Regions from separate parts of the Serratia symbiotica genome, predicted to be linked through region 3. Evidence: predicted binding sites of a transcription regulator. Region 3 holds the regulator's gene; each other region holds the start of a gene.
What was found. Region 3 encodes Fur, which represses iron uptake genes when iron is present. Its sites were predicted from a motif close to ATAATAATGAGAACNACTATCAA; they were not measured.
Positions count from the first base shown of each region.

Region 1: the regulator Fur is predicted to act here: its motif matches at 3,771-3,793, upstream of feoA (ferrous iron transporter A).
Region 2: the regulator Fur is predicted to act here: its motif matches at 3,470-3,492, upstream of fepD (Fe(3+)-siderophore ABC transporter permease).

Region 1 covers NZ_CP050855.1:3,005,975-3,012,835, reverse strand. Annotated here, with positions in the region: gene bioH (pimeloyl-ACP methyl ester esterase BioH) at 1-607, shown strand, start outside; gene SYMBAF_RS14975 (FeoC-like transcriptional regulator) at 806-1,042, opposite strand; gene feoB (Fe(2+) transporter permease subunit FeoB) at 1,042-3,351, opposite strand; gene feoA (ferrous iron transporter A) at 3,428-3,652, opposite strand; gene SYMBAF_RS14960 (Tex family protein) at 4,545-6,861, opposite strand, start outside.
Region 2 covers NZ_CP050855.1:1,660,079-1,666,939, reverse strand. Annotated here, with positions in the region: gene ligA (NAD-dependent DNA ligase LigA) at 1-133, shown strand, start outside; gene SYMBAF_RS08310 (ABC transporter ATP-binding protein) at 562-1,365, opposite strand; gene fepG (iron-enterobactin ABC transporter permease) at 1,386-2,417, opposite strand; gene fepD (Fe(3+)-siderophore ABC transporter permease) at 2,417-3,451, opposite strand; gene fepB (Fe2+-enterobactin ABC transporter substrate-binding protein) at 3,688-4,692, opposite strand; tRNA gene SYMBAF_RS08290 (tRNA-Lys) at 4,914-4,989, opposite strand; tRNA gene SYMBAF_RS08285 (tRNA-Val) at 4,997-5,072, opposite strand; tRNA gene SYMBAF_RS08280 (tRNA-Val) at 5,112-5,187, opposite strand; tRNA gene SYMBAF_RS08275 (tRNA-Val) at 5,219-5,294, opposite strand; gene gltX (glutamate--tRNA ligase) at 5,588-6,861, shown strand, end outside.
Region 3 covers NZ_CP050855.1:1,918,145-1,925,005, forward strand. Annotated here, with positions in the region: gene seqA (replication initiation negative regulator SeqA) at 1-136, opposite strand, end outside; gene ybfF (esterase) at 371-1,132, shown strand; gene ybfE (LexA regulated protein) at 1,519-1,794, shown strand; gene fldA (flavodoxin FldA) at 1,977-2,516, shown strand; gene fur (ferric iron uptake transcriptional regulator) at 2,837-3,283, shown strand; gene SYMBAF_RS09595 (beta-N-acetylhexosaminidase) at 3,675-6,332, opposite strand; gene chiP (chitoporin ChiP) at 6,383-6,861, opposite strand, start outside.

The DNA of each region.
Region 1 (6,861 bases), 1.1 Mb from region 3:
GTTTGGCGCGATGTCGCTAGAGCAGATGGCGGAGAGGGCGCTCACGGCCGCGCCGCCACAGGCTTGGTGGCTCGGCTGGTCACTTGGTGGGCTGGTGGCCAGCCAGGCAGCGCTGATGCAGCCGAAGCGAGTACGCGGGTTGATCACCGTCGCGTCCTCGCCGTGCTTTGCCGTGCGAGGCGATTGGCCAGGTATCCGCCCGGACGTGTTGAGTGGTTTTCAGCATCAGTTGAGTCAGGATTTCCAACGCACCATTGAGCGCTTTTTGGCCTTACAGACGTTGGGTACTAATAACGCGCGTCAGGATGCCCGCCTGCTGAAATCGGTGGTGCTCAATCAGCCGATGCCCACAGTTGAGGTGTTGAACGGCGGCCTGGAGATATTGCGCACCGCTGATCTACGCCAGCCGTTGGCGGGATTGGCTCTGCCGCTGCTGCGTGTCTATGGCTATCTCGATGGATTGGTGCCGCGCAAGGTCGCTGAACGGCTCGACATTAGTTGGCCGCATTCAGCCTCGGTGATGGTGTCTAAAGCTGCCCACGCGCCTTTTATTTCTCATCCTGACGAGTTCGCGTCGATTATTGTGTCTTTTAGTGCAGCACATTAAGAACCTATCCCAGTAGGTGTGCATTGTTGCCGCCAATTTGGATCAGGACAGCGCGCAATTACCGCAGCGTACAGGGCGTCCGTAAGGAGGGTGAGCACTGCCCAGGGCCAAAATGGCAAATAAAATAGCCTTATGGGATGGGTTCTAAATATTGATGAGAAAGGCAGGATAGGGCGCTTCATACGCGCCCTGATGAGATCACTTCAATCGATACACCACCGTACTGCACCCTTGCCCTTGCGGGCAGCTTTTGCAACTGCCGCTCAGGCAGGTGTTGTTATCCTGCTCAATGCGCATCACCTTACCCATGGCCGTTAAACGTTCCAGCATCGCCTGCACCAGCGGTGCCGGCGCACCTAACAGACGGCTGAGCTGTTGCGCCTGTACGTTGCCGTGCAGTGCAAGCGCATCACGCACTTGCAGCAGACTGGTCATCAGTGGCAGTTCCCCTGGGAGCACTTGCAGCAGGAGGCTGGTGTGGCGTTGCCCAGACGCACCGTGACGCGGCTGCGCGCCTGGCGTAGGCTACACAGGATCAACAGGTTAACCAGCGCTACCACCAGGATAACCGTCAGGCTGTACTGTGGATGCTGATTGAAAGTCGCCACCTGATAGAACAACGTCGCCAGCGAGTAAGCGATGTTCAGCCCCCACAGAATGGAGAACGTCATCCAGCCACGGCTTGATTCACGGGCGATGGCACCCATTACCGACGCGCAAGGGACATACAGCAGCACGAAAATCAAGTAGCTGTAGGCGGAGATGTTCGAACCGAACTTGCTGCTCATCACCCCCATCGAACTGACCTCCATCTCCCCTTCGCCCTTGTTGGCTTCGATAGGATTGGACAGTACGCTTAGGCTGAAGGTGTTTTTCAGCCCTTGCCAGGTTTTCCGCAGCGCGCCGTCCAGCTCATCCAGCAGATTGAAGCTGGCGGCGTCGAATTCCTGGTTGCTGATACGTTCGGCGGTATAAAGGGTGTTCAGCGTGCCGACCACCACTTCTTTCGCCATGGCACCGGCCACCAAGCCAACGGTGGCCTGCCAGTTATCGTTGTGCACGCCCATCGGCTGTAGCAGCGGCGTCATCATTTTTGACACCGACGCCAGCGCGGAATCGTTGATGTTGTCGACCGGTTTGCCTCTGAACGTGAAGCTGTTTAGGCCACCGATAAAGATGCTGGCTATCACGATCACTTTGCCAGCGCGTAGCACGAAGTCTTTCAACCGTTGCCAGGTCTGCAGCAGCAGGCTTTTCAGGTGCGGTACGTGGTAGACCGGCAACTCCATGACGAATGGTGAGGCTTCGCCGCGCATGAGGGTGTATTTCAGCACCAGGCCGGTGAGGATCGCGACCACGATGCCGAGCATATATAGCGAAAACACCACCCCCGTGCCGTCCTGGCCGAAGAAGGCGGCGGCGAACACCGCGAAGATCGCCAGGCGGGCACCGCAGGACATGAAAGGTGCCATCATGATGGTGATCAGTCGTTCACGCTGGGTGTCCAGCGTTCGGGCACCCATGATCGAAGGCACGTTGCAGCCGAAGCCGACGATCAGGGGTACAAAAGATTTGCCCGGCAGCCCAAGCGCCTGCATCAGACGATCCATGACGAACGCCGCACGAGCCATGTAACCGGAGTCTTCAAGGAAAGAGAGGAACAGATACATCATACCGATCTGCGGCACTAGCGGTAGCACGGTATGGATGCCGCCGCCGACCCCTTGTGCCAGGAAGAGGGTTAGCCATTCAGGGAAGTGTAAGGTATAACCGAGCCACTGAATGCCCTGAATGAAGATGGCCTCCGACCCGATATCGAAAATCGGCTGTAGCGCGCCACCGATGTTGATCGCCAGCAGGAACATCAGGTACATCACCAGCAGGAAGATCGGCACCCCCAGCCAGCGGTTGAGGATCACTTTGTCCAGCAGTTCTGTCAGGCGGTTCGGCATCGCCTGCTGCGAGTTGCTGACCTCATCGCATAGGGTGGTGATCGACTGGTAACGGGCATCGGCGATCATCAGCGCCGGATCTTCCTGCTGTTGCAGCGCCAGCTTGGCCGCCGGCAGCAGCGTGGTGGCGGGGCCAGCCAGGCTGTGGCTGTAGATATCACCTTCCAGCATCTGCAACGCCAGCCAGCGGCGTTGCTCCGTCGGCAGGTGCTCCGGCATGGCGTCGCTTAGCGTGGCGACCTCTTTCAGCAACAGCGATGGGTAGCTCACCAGCGCTTTCAACTCGTTGAACTGATGATTGTCGATCATCTGCTTCAGCACGCCGATGCCATCGGCCTTGGTGGAAACCATCGGCACCACCGGGCAGCCCAGTCGCGACGACAGCGCGGCGATATCGATATCGATATGCTGACTTCTGGCGATATCCAGCATGTTCAGCGCGATGATGCACGGGATGCCCAACTCCAACAGTTGCAGCGTCAGGTAGAGATTGCGCTCCAGGTTGGAGGCGTCGATCACGTTGATCAGCAGATCGGCATCGCCACTGAGGATGTAGTGGCAGGCGATCTGTTCGTCGAGCGAGGTTTGCTCCGAGATGGTGGTCAGGGAATAGGTACCTGGCAGGTCGACCAGCTTAACTTCAGACTGTGGCGTAGTGAACTGACCTTCTTTGCGTTCGACGGTGACGCCCGCCCAGTTGCCAACCCGCTGCTTGGCACCGGTCAGTTGATTGAATAGTGTGGTTTTACCGGAGTTCGGATTGCCTACTAAGCCGATGGTGAGTTTTTTCATAATCAAAGATGATACTAGTTAGTGAAAACAACGCCGGCGCAATGGAACGGCGGCAATCGAACCCAATGACGACGGCTCAGGGTTGCTCGTCAAGCAGCAACAGGGCTAGATCTTTTCTGCGCAGCACCAGGTTGACGCGGCGGGTCTTGATTGCTATCGGATCGCCGAGCGGCGCAACGCGCACTATCTCGAATGAGGAGCCGGGCAGCATACCGAGCGATAGCAATTTCTGGCGATAAGCTGGCCCAATTTCGCTGGAGAAGCCGGCGATCTTATAAGTGTGTTTGGGCAGAATAGGCATGTCATTAACCTTCCGGGAGTCGGGGTAGTAGAGCTGATGATTATTGCGCGTTGTCGGCGAACAAGATGCGCCATCGGCGTTACTCACCTATAAATCTGCGCAAGAAATAAAAAAAGCAATAATAGTGAGAATCGTTATTGCTTTCAATGCGCAAGGAAAGGGTATTGGTAACCAATTGTTATTGTGGTAATCGCAACCGCCAGCAACATTGCTTTGATGAAAGCTGTATGACTAATGGCACAGATGAGAATGATGAGCAATCAGTTGCGTAGTTGTGATTGATTTCATAGCCTTGACAATTATGGCGGCAGTTCCGTCGCCTTTTATTTTTACCGCAGGGAATTTAATAATATTTTAATGGTGGAATACGGGCGGTAACCATAGGTGTTTCGCCCATAAAAAACCAAATGAACACGCAGTGTTAATTGAAAAGTTAGAGCCTATTCCAGTAGGCGCATATTGTTGCAGCCAGTTTGGACACGGACAATGCGCAACAACCGCAGCCTGAAGTATGTGAGGAAGGTGAGCGCTGCCCAGGTGCAAAATGGCAAATAAAATAGCTTAATGGGATAGGTTCTTAATATACCCGCCATACTTCAAGTTGCCTGGGCGTGAGCTTTCCTCGCTCAACCCAGTCACTGAATGATGTAAACTCCTGGGGATTAATGCACCTCATCCCTGAGGTTCAGCCTGCGGCCCAGCGCAAGCACGGTTCAAATCGGTTCCCCACCGATTTGTCGCTGCTTTGCCGCCTTCCTGCTAGGCGCATGATTTAGGGTATAAATGGCGAGCGGGAGATATTTGCCGATTGGCATTCTGGATGGCGTGTTGAAAAAAAGTGCGAGATAGTTTATCGGCAAGGGCGCAACTCGCTGCGCCCTAATAGTCCGATTTAACGTTTTTTGCCGAGTGCCGCCGATAGGGCATCGCCCATGGCACTGTTGCCAGCCGGGGTACTGCTGCGTGGTTTGGCCGTTTTCGCCGCTGTGCGGCTGAGGTTATTCTGCGCTGGTGCCGCGGGGTTGCCGCCACGGCGCGCTGAACCTTCACCGGGTTGTTCATCTAAACGCATGCTTAGCGCGATGCGTTTGCGCTGTAAATCGACTTCCATCACTTTTACTTTGACGATATCACCGGCTTTCACCACGGTGTGCGGATCTTCCACAAACTTGTCTGCCAGCGAGGAGATATGTACCAGGCCGTCCTGATGTACGCCGATATCCACAAAGGCACCGAAATTGGTGACGTTGGTGACTGAACCTTCCAGGATCATCCCTGGTCGCAAATCATTGAGGGTTTCAACGCCCTCGGCAAAGGTGGCAGTTTTGAACTCCGGCCGTGGGTCACGGCCCGGTTTCTCCAGCTCTTTCAGAATGTCGGTTATCGTTGGCACGCCAAACTTCTCGTCGGTGAAATCGCTGACTTTCAGGTTGCGTATCGCCGATGCATTGCCCATCAAGTCCTGCAACGTCTGGCGGGTAGCGGCCAGAATGCGCTCCACTATCGGGTAGGTTTCCGGGTGAACGGTGGAGGCGTCCAGTGGGTTGTCGCCATGGTTAATGCGCAGGAAGCCAGCGCATTGTTCGAAGGCTTTCGGCCCCAGGCGGCTGACTTTCAGTAGCTGCTCGCGATTGCTGAAACGGCCATTCTCATCCCGCCAGTTGACGATATTTTGCGCCATCATGCGCGTCAGGCCGGCTACGCGGGTCAGCAGCGGTACTGAGGCAGTATTCAAATCGACGCCAACGGCGTTCACGCAGTCTTCCACTACCGAGTCCAGCTTCCTAGCCAGTTGGTTTTGGCTGACATCGTGTTGGTACTGGCCAACGCCGATGGATTTCGGGTCGATCTTCACCAACTCCGCCAGCGGATCTTGTAGACGGCGGGCGATGGACACCGCGCCGCGCAGCGACACGTCGAGGTGCGGGAATTCCAGCGCTGCCAGCTCGGAGGCAGAATACACTGAGGCACCCGCTTCGCTGACGATCACCTTCTGTGCCTTTACCTTGTTGAACTGCTTTTGCAGGTCGAGATAAAAACGCTCGGTCTCGCGTGAGGCGGTGCCGTTGCCGATGGCCACCAGTTCTACCTTGTGCTTGATGCACAGCGCCGCCACGCTGGCGGCGGCTTTCGCCGCTTGGCCCGTGTGCGGATAAACGGTGTCGGTGGCGATCAGCTTGCCGGTGGTGTCCACCACTGCCACCTTCACCCCGGTGCGCAGGCCAGGGTCGAGGCCCATGGTGGTGCGCATGCCCGCTGGGGCAGCCATCAGCAGATCCTGCATGTTGCGGGCAAAAACGTTGATTGCTTCATCTTCCGCACGCTCACGCAGCGTGCTCATCAGTTCGCTTTCCAAGTGTAGCAGCACCTTGATACGCCAAGTCCCGTTGACTACCGCTTTGCGCCAAGCATCGGCTGGGGCATTGTTCAGGTGTAGGCCGAGGTAGTTAATGATAATCAGCTCCGCCTGACTTTCGCGCGGCGTTTCTTCAAACTGTGGATCGGCATTCAGCGCCAATTGCAGCACGCCAGCGTTGCGGCCACGGAACATCGCCAGCGCACGGTGCGAAGGCACCTGAGCAATAGGTTCGCGGTGGTCAAAATAGTCGCGGAATTTGGCACCTTCTTCCTCCTTGCCTTCCACCACCCTGGAAGCCAGATGGGCGTTTTTCCACAGATAGCTGCGTACCTTGGAAAGCAGGGTGGCGTCTTCGGCAAAACGCTCCATCAGGATGTAGCGTGCGCCATCAAGGGCGGCTTTTACGTCCACCACACCTTTGTCGGCGTTGACGTAGCGCTCGGCTAACTGTTCCGGCTGCTGTTGCGGCTGTTGCCACAAGCTATCTGCCAACAGTTCCAGACCGGCTTCGATGGCGATCTGCCCACGGGTGCGGCGTTTCGGTTTGTATGGCAGGTAAAGATCTTCAAGTTCGGTTTTGCTCAACGTTGCGTTAATCGCCTGTGCCAACGGTTCGCTCAGCTTGCCCTGTTCTTCAATCGATTTAAGGATGGTCTGACGGCGATCTTCCAACTCGCGTAAATACCCCAAACGGGTTTCCAACTGGCGCAGTTGGGTGTCATCCAAGCCCCCGGTGGCTTCCTTACGATAGCGTGCAATAAAGGGCACAGTATTACCCTCATCCAGCAGACGGATGGCGGAGTCAACTTGCTGTGGCCGGGCCTCAAGCTCTGTTGCAATAATGCGGCTC
Region 2 (6,861 bases), 260 kb from region 3:
CGCAGGTGAGGCGGCTGGTTCCAAACTGGTGAAGGCGCAGGAGTTGGGCATCGAGGTGATCGACGAAGCGGAATTGCTCCGCCTGATAGAAATTGTTCACAGCGAGATGTCATCCGCCAATTCCCCGCAGTAGCACACCCAGAGTTGCGGTAAAGCCCTGCTGCTTCACAGTCAACTGGGGGCTGACTGAGGCTTTGTTGCAGTAGGTTGCTGAAGGCTGCCCGTTGGGCGGACATTTTCGCCACCGGCACAGTAGATAGATACTCTGCTGTTCATCGCCTGGCTTTTCAAGCACCTGCTGTAGCTGACCACGCAATATCCAACCCTATGGCAGAAAGGAGCTACCCAGTGCCGCTTGGCAGTAAAGTCGTCGTAGCGTAGCACCTGAAGATTTGCGCACAGCGATGGAGATGCAAGGGGCGGTGGAAGTGACCATTCCTGTCAGTTGTACGGACAGCGACTCACTGATGGCACAGATGATTTAAATCCACCGGGGTGTCGCTAGTGTGGCCCCCGTTTAAACGGCTGTGCTATCGCAATCAACCGTGGATATACGGTTGATTATTGCGCAGAACCGCAGTGAAAGCGGCCACGCGGGATCACCAGTGGGCTATGGGACAGGGGATCGTCGATGATCATGCAGGGCATGCCGAAAACCTGCTCTACTAGCTCGGCGGTGATGATCTCGGCCGGTTTCCCCTGCGCGACGATCTGCCCATCGCGCATGGCGATGATATGGTCGGCATAACGGCAGGCGTGGTTTAGATCGTGCAGCACAGCGATCATGGTTTGACCGCGCTCCTGATTCAGTTGGCGTAACAGATCCAACAGATCAATCTGGTGGGCGATGTCCAGATAGGTGGTCGGCTCATCCAGCAATAGCAGCGGGGTTTGCTGTGCCAGCACCATCGCCACCCACACCCGCTGTCGCTGACCGCCGGAAAGCTCGTCGACGCTACAGCTGGCCAGTTGGTTGACGTTGGTGGCCACCATCGCTTCCTCGACTGCTTGCTGGTCGGCACGAGTCCATTGTTTCAACAGGCTTTGGTGTGGGTAACGCCCACGGGAAACCAACGCCGCCACGGTAATACTGTCCGGCGCAATTGAGGTTTGCGGCAGTAGGCCCAGTTCACGTGCCAGCGCCTTGGTGGCAAAACGGCTGATGCTTTTGCCATCAAGGAATACCTCGCCAGCGCTGGGTTTCAGCAGGCGACACAGTGCGCGCAGTAGCGTGGATTTGCCGCAGGCATTCGGCCCGACAATCACCGTGAAGGCACCATCAAGGATCGCCACGCTCAGGTCATCGGCGATGATTTTATGGTCGTAGCCTAGTGTCAGATGCGAGGCGTGCAGGCGGTGGTTCATAGTATTTTTACTCTTCATTATTATCTGTGAGATTCACGGATTAACAGCCAGATCAAATACAGGCCGCCGATGCTGACAGTCACTACGCCAACCGGCAACTGGATTGGCGCGAAAAGCGGCTGGGAAATGGTGTCAACGCCCAGTAGCAACGCTGCCCCTACCAGCGCCGACGAGGTCAAAGTGACTGAAGACTGGCCAGTCAGGCGGCGCGCGATCTGTGGGGCAGCCAGGGCGATAAACGAAATTGGCCCGGCGGTGGCGGCAGCAGTCAGGGTCACGCCGAATAGCATCAGCCACATTCGGCTGCTTTCTGCATTTACCCCCAGCGCCTGCGCCGCATCGTCGCCCATCTCTAGCAGTTGTAGACGTTTGCTCATCAGCAGTGCGGCGCTGGCCGCCAGGCCGATAAATACGATTGCTGGCTGCGATTTTTGCCAGGTCAAGCCATTGAGAGAACCGGCCTGCCATATGGCGGCATCCATGGCACGTTCCACAGAAGCGGTGATGATCAGCCAGGTGTTGGTAGAGACCAGCACCGCGCTGATAGCGATACCGACAATAATCAGCCGGAAACCGACAATGCCTTGTCGCCAGGCAAGCAGATAGATCACCACAGCGGAAAGGAGACCGCCAGCCAGCGCGCCAATTGCGATGTGGTAATAACCGCCGCTGAACAGAATAATAGTGATCAGCGCACCGGTGTAAGCACCCATGTTGAAACCGATCACATCCGGGCTACCGAGTGGATTACGGGTAATCGATTGGAAGATGGCACCGCTCATGCCGAGCGCGCCGCCTAGTAGCAGTGCCATAGTGATGCGCGGTAAGCGCCATTGCGTGACTACGATCATCAGGCTCTCCGGTGCCTGGCCGCTGAGTGCGGAAAATAGCTGTTCCAACGAAAGATGCAGCGTGCCGTAGCACAGTGCCGCTATGGCTAACAGCAGGCAGAGTACCAGCAGCGACACATTAATCACCAGCACGCGCAGCGGCAAGCGCCAATTCAGGAGGCCGTCCGGGTGACCAATAAGCAGGATGCGTTGTCGTGACATCACAACCCCCCTAGCGTTTTCTTACGGCGTACCAGCCAGATCAACACCGGCGCGCCGATAAAGGCGGTGACGATCGAAACCCGCAGCTCGCCAGGCACCAACAGACGGCCGATGATATCGGCACACAGCAGCAAAACCGGTGCCATCAGCATGGAATAGGGCAATATCCAACGCTGATCGGGGCCGACCCACCAGCGGGCAATATGCGGCACCATCAGACCGACAAAACCGATCGGGCCAACGGTGGCGGTCGCCGCACCGCACAGCAGCGTGATGGCGATAACGGCGATAGTTTGGGTTAGCACCATCGGTGTGCCGAGCGCGATGGCGAGATCTTCCCCCATACTGATAGTGTTTAGCGGACGAACGATAGCCAGCGTCAGCAAGACACCGAGCAAAATGGCGGGTGCGGTGACAGACAGGCTAGCCAAAGTGCGAATATCCAGCGTGCCAGCCTGCCAGAAACGCAGTTGGTCAAAGGTTTGCGGATCGAGCAGCGAGAGGCCGGTGGTGATGCCGGTTAGCACCGCGCCTATCGCTACACCGGCTAACGTCAGCCGTACTGGGTTGATGCGCCCACCTGCCAGCGTGCCGATCAGGTATGCCAATAAAGTGGTGATAGCCGCGCCGATAAAGGCCCAGCTCATATAACTCTCGATTGATGTGGCACCAAAAAACATAATGCTCAGCACCACGGCGAAGCTGGCACCGGCGTTGATGCCGAGTACGCCGGGATCGGCCAGTGGGTTGCGTGTCAACGCCTGGATCAGGGCACCGGTACCGCCCAACGCTATGCCGACCAGGATGCCGACCAGCGTGCGCGGCAAACGCGCGTTGAGGATAATGGTGCTGTCAGCGTTGGTAAGCTGGCCCAGCAGGCTGAACCAAACGTCATTAAATGGAATAGGTTTGGAACCTATCATCAGGCTGGCCATAACGCACAGTGATAGCAGCATCAGGCAGACGCCAAGACCAGAAACGCGTTTCAGGCTACGGGGGCAAGCTGTGCGCGTGGCAGGTGGAGTGGATAACATCACACCGGTAACTCCTTTATAATTTTTATTCTCAGTATTATTTATTTGCGTCCATGAAAGTGGGTACAGGTTAGCATGAGATCACTGAGGAATGCATCTATCGGATATGCGCGATGAGGCATTTAAATTGCCTATTAATATTTATATTTCAACAAATTAAATATCATCATTGCACCCTATACTTCATCTGGCGATGAAATGAGAAACGGCAGGCACCCGACCTGCCAGCGCCAAAATCAGGATTTTTTGAATTGTTGTTCGAGGCTATTCAGCATATTAGTGGCGCTGTAGTAATCAAGGCGAAAGGTATCATTGCCAACGGCGTAAACATGGTGTTGTTTTACCGGTTCCAAATGTTGCAAGAAAGGGTTAGCCAACAGTTCTTTGACCTTACGATCATCGGCTGAGAATAGCATCAGCGTTTTGCCGTTCAGGCCCTCGGCCATTTTCTCTCCTGAAAGCTGAATGATGTCCTGGCGTTTTCCCATGCTGGCGTTGCCCTTGGCGCTTTCCGGCGGGATGGCCAGTTGGAAACCCAGTTGGGTCAGCAATCGCCCTTGGGCGGAATCCGGCGTCCATAGCATGGCTTCACGCCCATTGTCGACATAAACTAGCGCGGAAGTGGGCTGTGGCGGTAAGGTGATGGCCTGTTTCATTTGGTTCACCCGTAGTTCAAAGCGGGCTTTGGCCTGCTGTGCTCCTTGCTCATGGCCAGTGATATCACCCAACTCGCTAGCCAGTTGCTGCCAGCTCTTATCGCCATAATTGAGTACCAGTGTTGGCGCTAGGGTTGATAGCTGGTCGTACAACTTCAGCGCAGAGTCTCCACCGGTGGATGCGATAATAATTAAGTCAGGATTGGCGGCGGCAATGGCTTCGGCGTTGGCTTCTAGCTGGTACAACGGCTTGACATTGCGCTGGGTTGCCACTTTGCTCCATTGGGTAAAGAAACCGCGAGCGTCAGAGAGCGAAGAGTTGGCGCTGGTAGCACCGCTGGCGACCACGGGGGCATCAATGGCCAGCAGGGTGCCGGTAAGGGTAACGCTAGTGGAGACGATACGCTGTGGCGGTTTTTCCAGAGTAAAAGGGCCTATGACGCTGTTAATCGTACGCGGCCAGCCATGGTGTTCAGTACTGAAAGGCACGTGCTGATTAGCCGTTTTATCGTCCAGGTCACAACCACTGAGCAGTAGGCATGCGCCGATAAATGAAATGAGCAGAGGGCGTAAGGATAGTGTCATAGCAAGCTCTTTCTTTTTCCTTAAATAAAGGCGTATCAATCTGGCTAGCAGATTGGCTTGGTGAAATAACTGCGCTAATTTACCACGCAAAATATTAAAATGATAACCATTCGTATCCCTTGTGGCGAACACATAGCAAGGATGCGCATAAGGTTGACCGAGAAAGGTGTTTCAAGCTGAAAATGCAAAAAAGCGCCTCAAAGAAGGCGCTTTTTTTGAATTGGTGGGTCGTGCAGGATTCGAACCTGCGACCAATTGATTAAAAGTCAACTGCTCTACCAACTGAGCTAACGACCCGCAGAAATGGTGGGTGATGACGGGTTCGAACCGCCGACCCCCTCCGTGTAAAGGAGATGCTCTACCAACTGAGCTAATCACCCACTTCAGGGCTTCCTGGTTACTGCAAAATGACAAACACGTGGTGGGTGATGACGGGCTCGAACCGCCGACCCCCTCCGTGTAAAGAAGGTGCTCTACCAACTGAGCTAATCACCCTGATGTTCTCATTTCTTACTGTTCGACAAGATGGTGGGCGATGACGGGTTCGAACCGCCGACCCCCTCCGTGTAAAGGAGATGCTCTACCAACTGAGCTAATCGCCCCAACTTGTTGGAGTCGCATTATAGGGATAGTTCAAAGTGAGTCAATGGTTTTTAAAATGATTTCAATCGTTCGGCGTAAAATTACGCAGGGTGCGATCATTATCGCCAGCAATGCCAAATTTTGCCTCATCGTCATGCGAAACCAGCCGCAGAGAGCGCGGAATTAGCCAGCGAAATATCGTGTCAACGTTGAGGAATCAGCCTGTGGTGATACAATGTCGCCCACTTTTTTAAATTCCGAGCAACCGTTGGCAACCTGCCGACACGCGTTGCGTAATAAGGCAGTGAACCCAATGAAAATCAAAACCCGTTTTGCGCCGAGTCCTACCGGCTATCTGCACGTCGGTGGTGCCCGCACTGCACTTTATTCCTGGTTGTTTAGCCGCCATGCGGGCGGAGAGTTCGTTCTGCGTATCGAAGATACTGACTTGGAACGTTCCACTCAGGAAGCGATCGACGCAATTATGGCTGGCATGAACTGGTTGAATTTGGATTGGGATGAAGGCCCCTACTTCCAGACCAAGCGTTTTGACCGCTACAACGCGGTGATCGACGACATGCTGGTGCAGGGCACGGCCTATAGATGTTTTTGCTCCAAAGTACGTCTAGACGCGTTGCGTGAAAAGCAGATGGCAAACGGTGAAAAGCCACGTTATGACGGCCACTGCCGTGATAGCCAGTGCAGCCACACTGATGATGAACCGCATGTGGTGCGCTTTCGCAATCCGCAGGAAGGCTCGGTGATCTTTGACGACAACATCCGTGGCCCAATCGAATTCAGTAATCAGGAACTGGACGATTTGATCATCCGCCGTACCGATGGTGCGCCAACCTATAACTTCTGTGTGGTGGTGGACGACTGGGATATGGAAATCAGCCATGTGATCCGTGGCGAAGACCACATCAACAACACCCCACGCCAGATTAATATCCTGAAAGCGCTGGGTGCGCCGGTGCCGGAATATGCGCACGTCTCGATGATCCTCGGCGACGACGGCAAGAAACTGTCCAAGCGGCACGGTGCAGTGGGGGTGATGCAGTATCGTGATGATGGCTACCTACCGCAGGCGTTGCTGAACTACCTGGTGCGTCTGGGTTGGTCGCATGGTGATCAAGAAATATTCTCCCTCGACGATATGAAAACGTTCTTTACCCTGGATGCGATTAACAAGTCCGCCAGCGCCTTCAATACTGAGAAATTGCAATGGCTGAACCATCACTACATCAACCATATGCCAGCGGAAGAAGTGGCGGTACATCTGGCGTGGCACGTTGAGCAACTGGGCATCGAAACCCGCAATGGCCCTGAATTGAAAGATATCGTCAAGCTGCTGGGTGAACGTTGCAAAACCTTGAAAGAAATGGCTGAGTCTTGCCGCTACTTCTATGAAGACTTCCACCAGTTCGACGCCGATGCCGCCAAGAAACACTTGCGACCGGTCGCCCGCCAGCCGCTGGAAGCGGTGCGTGCCAAGTTGGCAACCATCAGCCCATGGACGCCGGAAAATGTGCACCATGCTATTCAGGGTACCGCAGATGAGCTGGGTGTGGGGATGGGCAAGGTCGG
Region 3 (6,861 bases):
GGCTGACAGTCGCCACCGGTTGCATTGCGGTAAATTTCAGCATGCGGCGTAAAATATCGGACGCGCTTTCACCAATATGTTGCGTGTGGCTGGCAATATAGCGGTAAAGTTCTTCATCAACTTCGATAGTTTTCATCTTTATCCAGTACTGTTTTTCTACTTAGAACCTAAAGCCAAACCTTACGTTCAAGCTATGGGATTATACGGTTAAAATCGCGGGGGCGAGCACCACTGCAGGCCGCAGAACGGAGAATGCAGACTAATATCTATAATGGATTCTGCCAAGCTTGCGCCGTTAAAATCCGCGTTATTCATCATGCGATTCGATCATGATACCCTAATCTAAATATCTCTTAGTAAGAACTTCTCGATGAAATTACATTATCAACTGCTGGTCGCCGAGTCAGATGCCCTGCCGGTGGTGCTGATCCACGGCCTGTTCGGCAATCTGGACAACCTGGGCGTGCTAGCGCGCGAGTTGAATCAGCACTGCAAGGTCATTAAGGTCGACCTGCGCAACCACGGGCTATCACCGCGTTCTGAAGAGATGACCTATCCGGCCATGGCGCAGGATCTGCTAACACTGCTCGACGATCTGCAATTGGAGCAAGTTATTGTCATCGGTCATTCAATGGGCGGCAAAGCAGCCATGGCGCTAACCGCCATTGCACCCCATCGCGTCGATAAGCTGGTTGTCATCGATGTGGCACCCGTGCATTACCGCACCCGCCGTCACGACGAAATTTTTGCCGCACTGGAAGCCGTCAACGCCGCTGGCATCACCCAGCGCCAACAGGCCGCCCAACTGATGCGTCATTCTCTGCGCGAGGATGGTGTGATCCAGTTCCTACTGAAATCCTTCCATAACGGTGAATGGCGCTTTAACCTGCCGGTGCTGATCGCCCAGTACAAAAATATCATCGGTTGGCAAGAAGTGCCTGCATGGCCGCATCCGGCGCTGTTCATCTGTGGAGGCCTATCACCCTATGTACAAGACAGCGACCGCGAAGACATTGTGCGCCAGTTCCCGCAGGCTCGTGCACATGTGGTGGCAGGCACCGGGCACTGGGTGCATGCCGAAAAACCGGAAATAGTGCTGCGTGTCCTGCACCGTTTTCTCGACGAGGCTTGACAGTTCCCCCTACTAACGGTGGAAAACGTACTAAAGATAACCACTTGGCACCTTTATGGCTTAGTTAGGCATTGTCGTTGCTCTACCTGCTGGGGTAATATACCTCGTTATGATTTTACCGCCATTTACAGCGTGTTCGTTAACGTCAATCTGGGGGTAAATTTGAGTAAGGGTTTAATTGGCCCGAAGTGTGTTAACCGAACCGTCTAGAAGCATGTATACCTTAAATCATTCAAGTTGCAGGAAGGCAACAACGCAGCGCTCCCGCAGGGGCTTACAGCAGTAAGTAACTGGGGTGAGCGAGGAAAGCTAACGCACATGCAACTTGAAGTGTGACGGGTATAAGCGCTTTTTGATGCATACTCCCTTGCAGTACACCGCTACCTATGGCAAAAGAACAAACGGATCGCACGACGCTGGATCTATTCGCAGATGAACGCCGTCCGGGACGCCCGAAAACCAACCCACTATCTCGAGATGAACAGCTTAGAATCAATAAGCGCAATCAGCTACAGCGCGATAAAGTGCGTGGGTTGCGCCGCGTGGAGCTGAAAATCAACGCAAATGCGGTAGACGCTCTGAACAAACTGGCGGAACAGCGCAATATTAGCCGCAGCGAGCTTATCGAGCACATGCTGCTGGCGCAACTGGCAGAGCAGTGACCAGAACATTGATCGCTTTAGCCACACAGGCGTCGCAGCGTTCAGAATAAGATGTTTACCGGTAAGAACGCGCGCCGCTAGGGTGCTCCAAACTCTTGCCGGGTACTATTTCAACCGATGTTAGCGGAGTTATCCCTAACATCGTGTAATGCAATCTATTGAAATAAAAGGTTATACGCGATATGGCTACGGTAGGCATTTTCTTTGGCAGCGACACTGGCAATACCGAAAACATTGCCAAAATGATTCAGAAAATTCTCCAGACACAGTTTGGCGATGGGGTATCTGAAGTTCACGATATCGCAAAAAGCAGCAAAGAAGATCTTGAAGGTTTCGATATCCTACTGCTGGGCATACCAACCTGGTACTACGGTGAAGCACAGTGCGACTGGGATGACTTTTTTCCAATGCTGGAAGACGTGGACTTCAGCGGCAAGCTGGTTGCGTTGTTTGGTTGCGGCGACCAAGAAGACTACGCGGAATACTTCTGTGACGCGATGGGCACCCTCCGCGACATTATCGAGCCGCTCGGTGCCGCCATCGTTGGTCACTGGCCAACCAAGGGCTATCACTTCGAGGCATCCAAAGGCTTGGCAGACGATGACAACTTCATCGGGCTGGCGATCGACGAAGACCGCCAGCCCGAGCTAACCGACGAGCGCGTTTCAGCCTGGGTTACGCAGATCGTCGAAGAACTGAGCCTGGGTGATATCGTCGGCTGAGCGCCATTGTTGTTGACCAACAGTTGAACGTAGGCCCAGCCAAGTGCATAGTATTATCAGCAGTACAGATTGCTGTAATTAGAAGCGACACATTTGTAGCTTCCCACATTGTCACGGTAAACTGCGTCATCGGTTTATCTTAGCCATCAAAGCGTTGCGGTGATATAGTAAAGGAATTTAATCATATCACTACTAACAATGTGCGGTTTCCATTTAGAACAACCAGTTCTATAATGAGACGCAATTAACTCTTTATGCTAACCAATGACACAGGTGAAAACGCCTTACGTTGATTAGTATAGCAACAGGACTGAATCCGCATGACTGACAACAACATCGCATTAAAGAAGGCTGGTTTAAAAGTCACGCTTCCGCGACTCAAAATCCTGGAAGTACTGCAAAATCCGGAATGCCATCACGTCAGTGCGGAAGATTTGTACAAAAAACTGATAGATATGAGTGAAGAAATTGGGCTGGCGACGGTTTACCGCGTGCTGAACCAGTTTGATGATGCGGGCATTGTGACGCGTCACAATTTCGAAGGCGGCAAGTCAGTGTTCGAGCTGACTCAACAGTACCATCATGATCACCTAATCTGTCTGGACTGCGGCAAAGTGATCGAATTTAGTGATGAATCCATCGATACGCGTCAGCGGGATATCGCCAAGCGACACGGTATCAAACTCACCAACCACAGTCTGTACTTGTACGGCCACTGTGAAACTGGTGATTGCCGCGAAGACGATACGCTGCACGACAAGAAATAATCCCACTAGCGGGATTATTGATTAGCAGACTAAACCCGGCACTGACGCGGCTGGCCCCGCCCTTGTCCCTTGTCAGGTCACTGAAGAAAGTACCGCACACTAAGCGTACATTGTTGCAGCCATTTTGGACACGGACAGCGCACAACAACCGCAGCGCGCAGGGAGTCCATGAGGAGGGTGAGCACTGCCCAGGGCCAAAATGGCAAATAAGTAGCCTAATGGATAGGTTCTTACTTAAGAACAGTCTGATACTGTGTTGATCACCAACTATTTTCTCCCGATTTCAGCAGGCTATTAAATACGCGAATAACCACCCGTATCGAATAAATCCTCTTTGCTGGTCGGGTAAAGGATTAGGTAACCGGCTACCTCCGTCTCCGTGGAACCTGCCTTACACTTTTTCAGCACGACTGTAACGCTTGTTGTCCGGGCTTACCGCACGAACCCATACTTCACCTGTTACCACCGGCTTGGCCTGCACATCGTAACGCCGCCATTGCTTGCCGCCATCGCTAGAATATTCAATGCCCAACCCCGGCAAAGAGATATTGGCTTCCAGCTTGCCGCCGATGACGCGAGCACCCGGTACCGGCAGGCGATAGCTGATGCCCCCCTTGTCCAGCTTGGCCAACTCACGCTGGCCGATCAGGTTGGCGAAGCGCAGCCAGTCCTGCTCCAAGGCGTTGTCATCAACAAAGTGCGTTTCCCCACCCTGGTACACACGACCAGCCTGGTAATCCTGCTCCCAGGAAGCACGATGCCAGGCACGTTCGGCCACTGATAGCGAACGCGGGAAGATCATGTATTCCATCTGGGGATCGGTGCGTTGGGTTTCGCTCCACATCTGGGCGGAAATGCCATAGGCACCCGGCCAGGGTTTGCCGCTTTTGGCACTAAAGCGGTGGCCATCACGATCCACCGAGGTTTCAGCATTCTGCGGCAGGTTATCCGGCGCGAAGCTGAACATCTTGCGCTCGTCGCTGAAGCGGGTACCCCAGTAATAACCGCGTTCGTCTGGATTCACTTCGTACGGGAAGTCCATATAGACGTAATCCGGGTTAGAAAGGATCAGCTCGTATCCCTTGTTCGCCCAATCGTTGGCGCTGTCGAAGCCGCCCCAGTACAGGGTATCCCAGAAATTCACGCCCACGCGCGACGTGGCGAATACCTTGGCGTCCTGCGCATCTTTCAATCCGTCCTGCCAAGCCTGCATTCTGTCAATGCCGTGTGCCTTCACCTGTTGGCTGACTTCTTGCGCGAAGTAGCTCGGCAGGTGCTCCATATCGGCCACCTTGCCGTTGCTTATCATCGCTTGGCACACCTGGGATTTTGCCCAAGGCTTATCTTCTTTACTCTGATCGATAACGCCTTTGCCCGGCTCAGGTTTCACGCGATCGGTATAGCCAGCTCCTAAACGAATGTTTTTCGCTTCATCACCACCAAAGTGCCAAGTACGCAGCGGCTGACCGGCTTCTTTGTGCATTTGGGCGATTTCGCCGATCACTTTGTCGACAAAACGTTTGGATGAATCCAGGCACGGGTTCAGATAACTTTGTCGGTTAAAGTACTGCACCGACGTGGTGTCAGAAGTATCGGTCGGATCCACCAGGCGGAACTCATTGGCCTCCTGCTCTTTGCCAGCCGCATGCAGTTTCTTGTAGCGAGCTTCCATGGAAACCACCGCAGCACGGGCGTGCGCCGGCATGTCTATTTCCGGGATCACTTCAATCTGGCGCGCCTGAGCATATTTGACGATATCAATATAGTCCTGACGGGAGAAGAAACCGCCGTAAACCTCAGGCCCTTGACCATACTGCGGCAACAGACAACGGGTTTCGCTCAGGTCGTGGCAGCGTTGCCCTCCTACCTCGGTCAGTTCCGGTAGGCCCGGTATTTCGATACGCCAGCCTTCATCGTCGCTAAGATGGAAGTGGAATTTATTCAGTTTATAGGCCGCCATCTGATCTAGCAGGCGTAGCAAGGCGTCTTTATGGTGGAAGTTGCGCGCAACGTCGAGGAAGATGCCGCGATACTGGAAGCGTGGCGCGTCTTTGGCATCCAGAGTGGCGATGTTGCTACCGCCATCGGTCGGCACCAGCGACAGGATCGATTGCAGACCGTTGAACACCCCGGCTTGATCGAAACCGATCACCCGCGCTTCCTTCTCGCCAATCTTCAGCTCATAGGCACCCGGCACTGCCGATAGCCCTTTAAACTTAGCCGGCTGGATGGCAGTCTTAATTGGATACCCCTTTGCGTTGGCGGCAACGCCCAGCAGCGCGAAACGCTGGCTGATGACCTCTGCTGTCGGTTTAACCAACGCACTCAACTCCAGCGCCACGCCTCTGCTGAGATCGATGTCCTGCGGGTGTACCTTCACTTCCATCGGCGGCGGCACAATCTGGCCACGCAGCACCACGGCTGGCAAGGTTTTCAGCTCGGCGTTTTTAATGAAGCGCGAAGCTGGCGTCATCAGGATGTTGTCGTCATCCTTGGTACGTTTCCACTGGTCGCCGGTCAAGGGCATCACGAACTGGCTCAGGTCTTCGGTATCAGTATTCAGCAGGATTTTCGGTTTGGCGTCGCCGGAGGTGGCGTACCAGCGAGGCACAAAGTCGGTTTTAAACAGTTGCCAGTACTCGGCGATGATCGGGATCTCCACCACCTTGCCAGCCGGGAATCCGCTGAATTTATTGGTCGGTTCCAGCTTGTACAGGTCGCCGGTCAAATGCGTTATGTTGAATTGATCATTATCCACCTTCAGGGTTTGACGGGCGCTGTGGAAATAAATCGCCCAGTCGCTGCCCTTGATCGCCTGGCCGTCATTGCTCAGGGTGATCAACATCCGGTGGCAGGCCGCCCAGTCGCCACCCAAGGCGGCGCAGTTCAGGCCGCTGTCGGCGGCACGGTTATCCACCATTTTCACATTCAGTTTCAGTTGGCTCAGTTGATCCACCAACTGCTGATTGGCAAGCGCGTTCCCCGCGCCGCTAAATAGCCCAAGGGTTGCCGTCATCGCGGCAAAAGCACGCAACTTGAATCTATTCATCTTCTTCATCGTTTTATTCCCGTTAAGTCTTCCCGGCGCAATCAACTGCATCAGAAAAGGGTGAATGGCGCGGTGACCATGAATTTGACGTCTTTCTCGTCCTGGAAGATATTGCCATAACCGCCACCCCAGCTTGGGATGTTGGTATGGTTAGCATATTGGGTGTAGTGCAGTTTGAGCTGAGTACCCTTGGCGCGCCCTTCCTGGACGGTGTACATCGCATCCAAGCTCCAGGCGCTCTCTTTCAGACGCTGACTCTGATCGTAGATCGGGTTGGTGCTCGGCTTGGCGTTCCAAGCGTAAACGTAGGAACCGCCGACCGCCATACCCGGCAGGCTCCAATTGCTAAGATCGTACATCACCCCAGCATAGAGCGCTTTCTCCCCGTTGGCGTTGAAGTCAGAACGATTATCCCACCACACGTCGAGATGGCCGTTGGAGGAGGCGTAAGTCGGCGTCATGCGTTGCAGGAAGAAGCCCTGGTTGCCTTCCGCTTTGACCATAGTGCCTTCCAGACGCCAGTTGAACT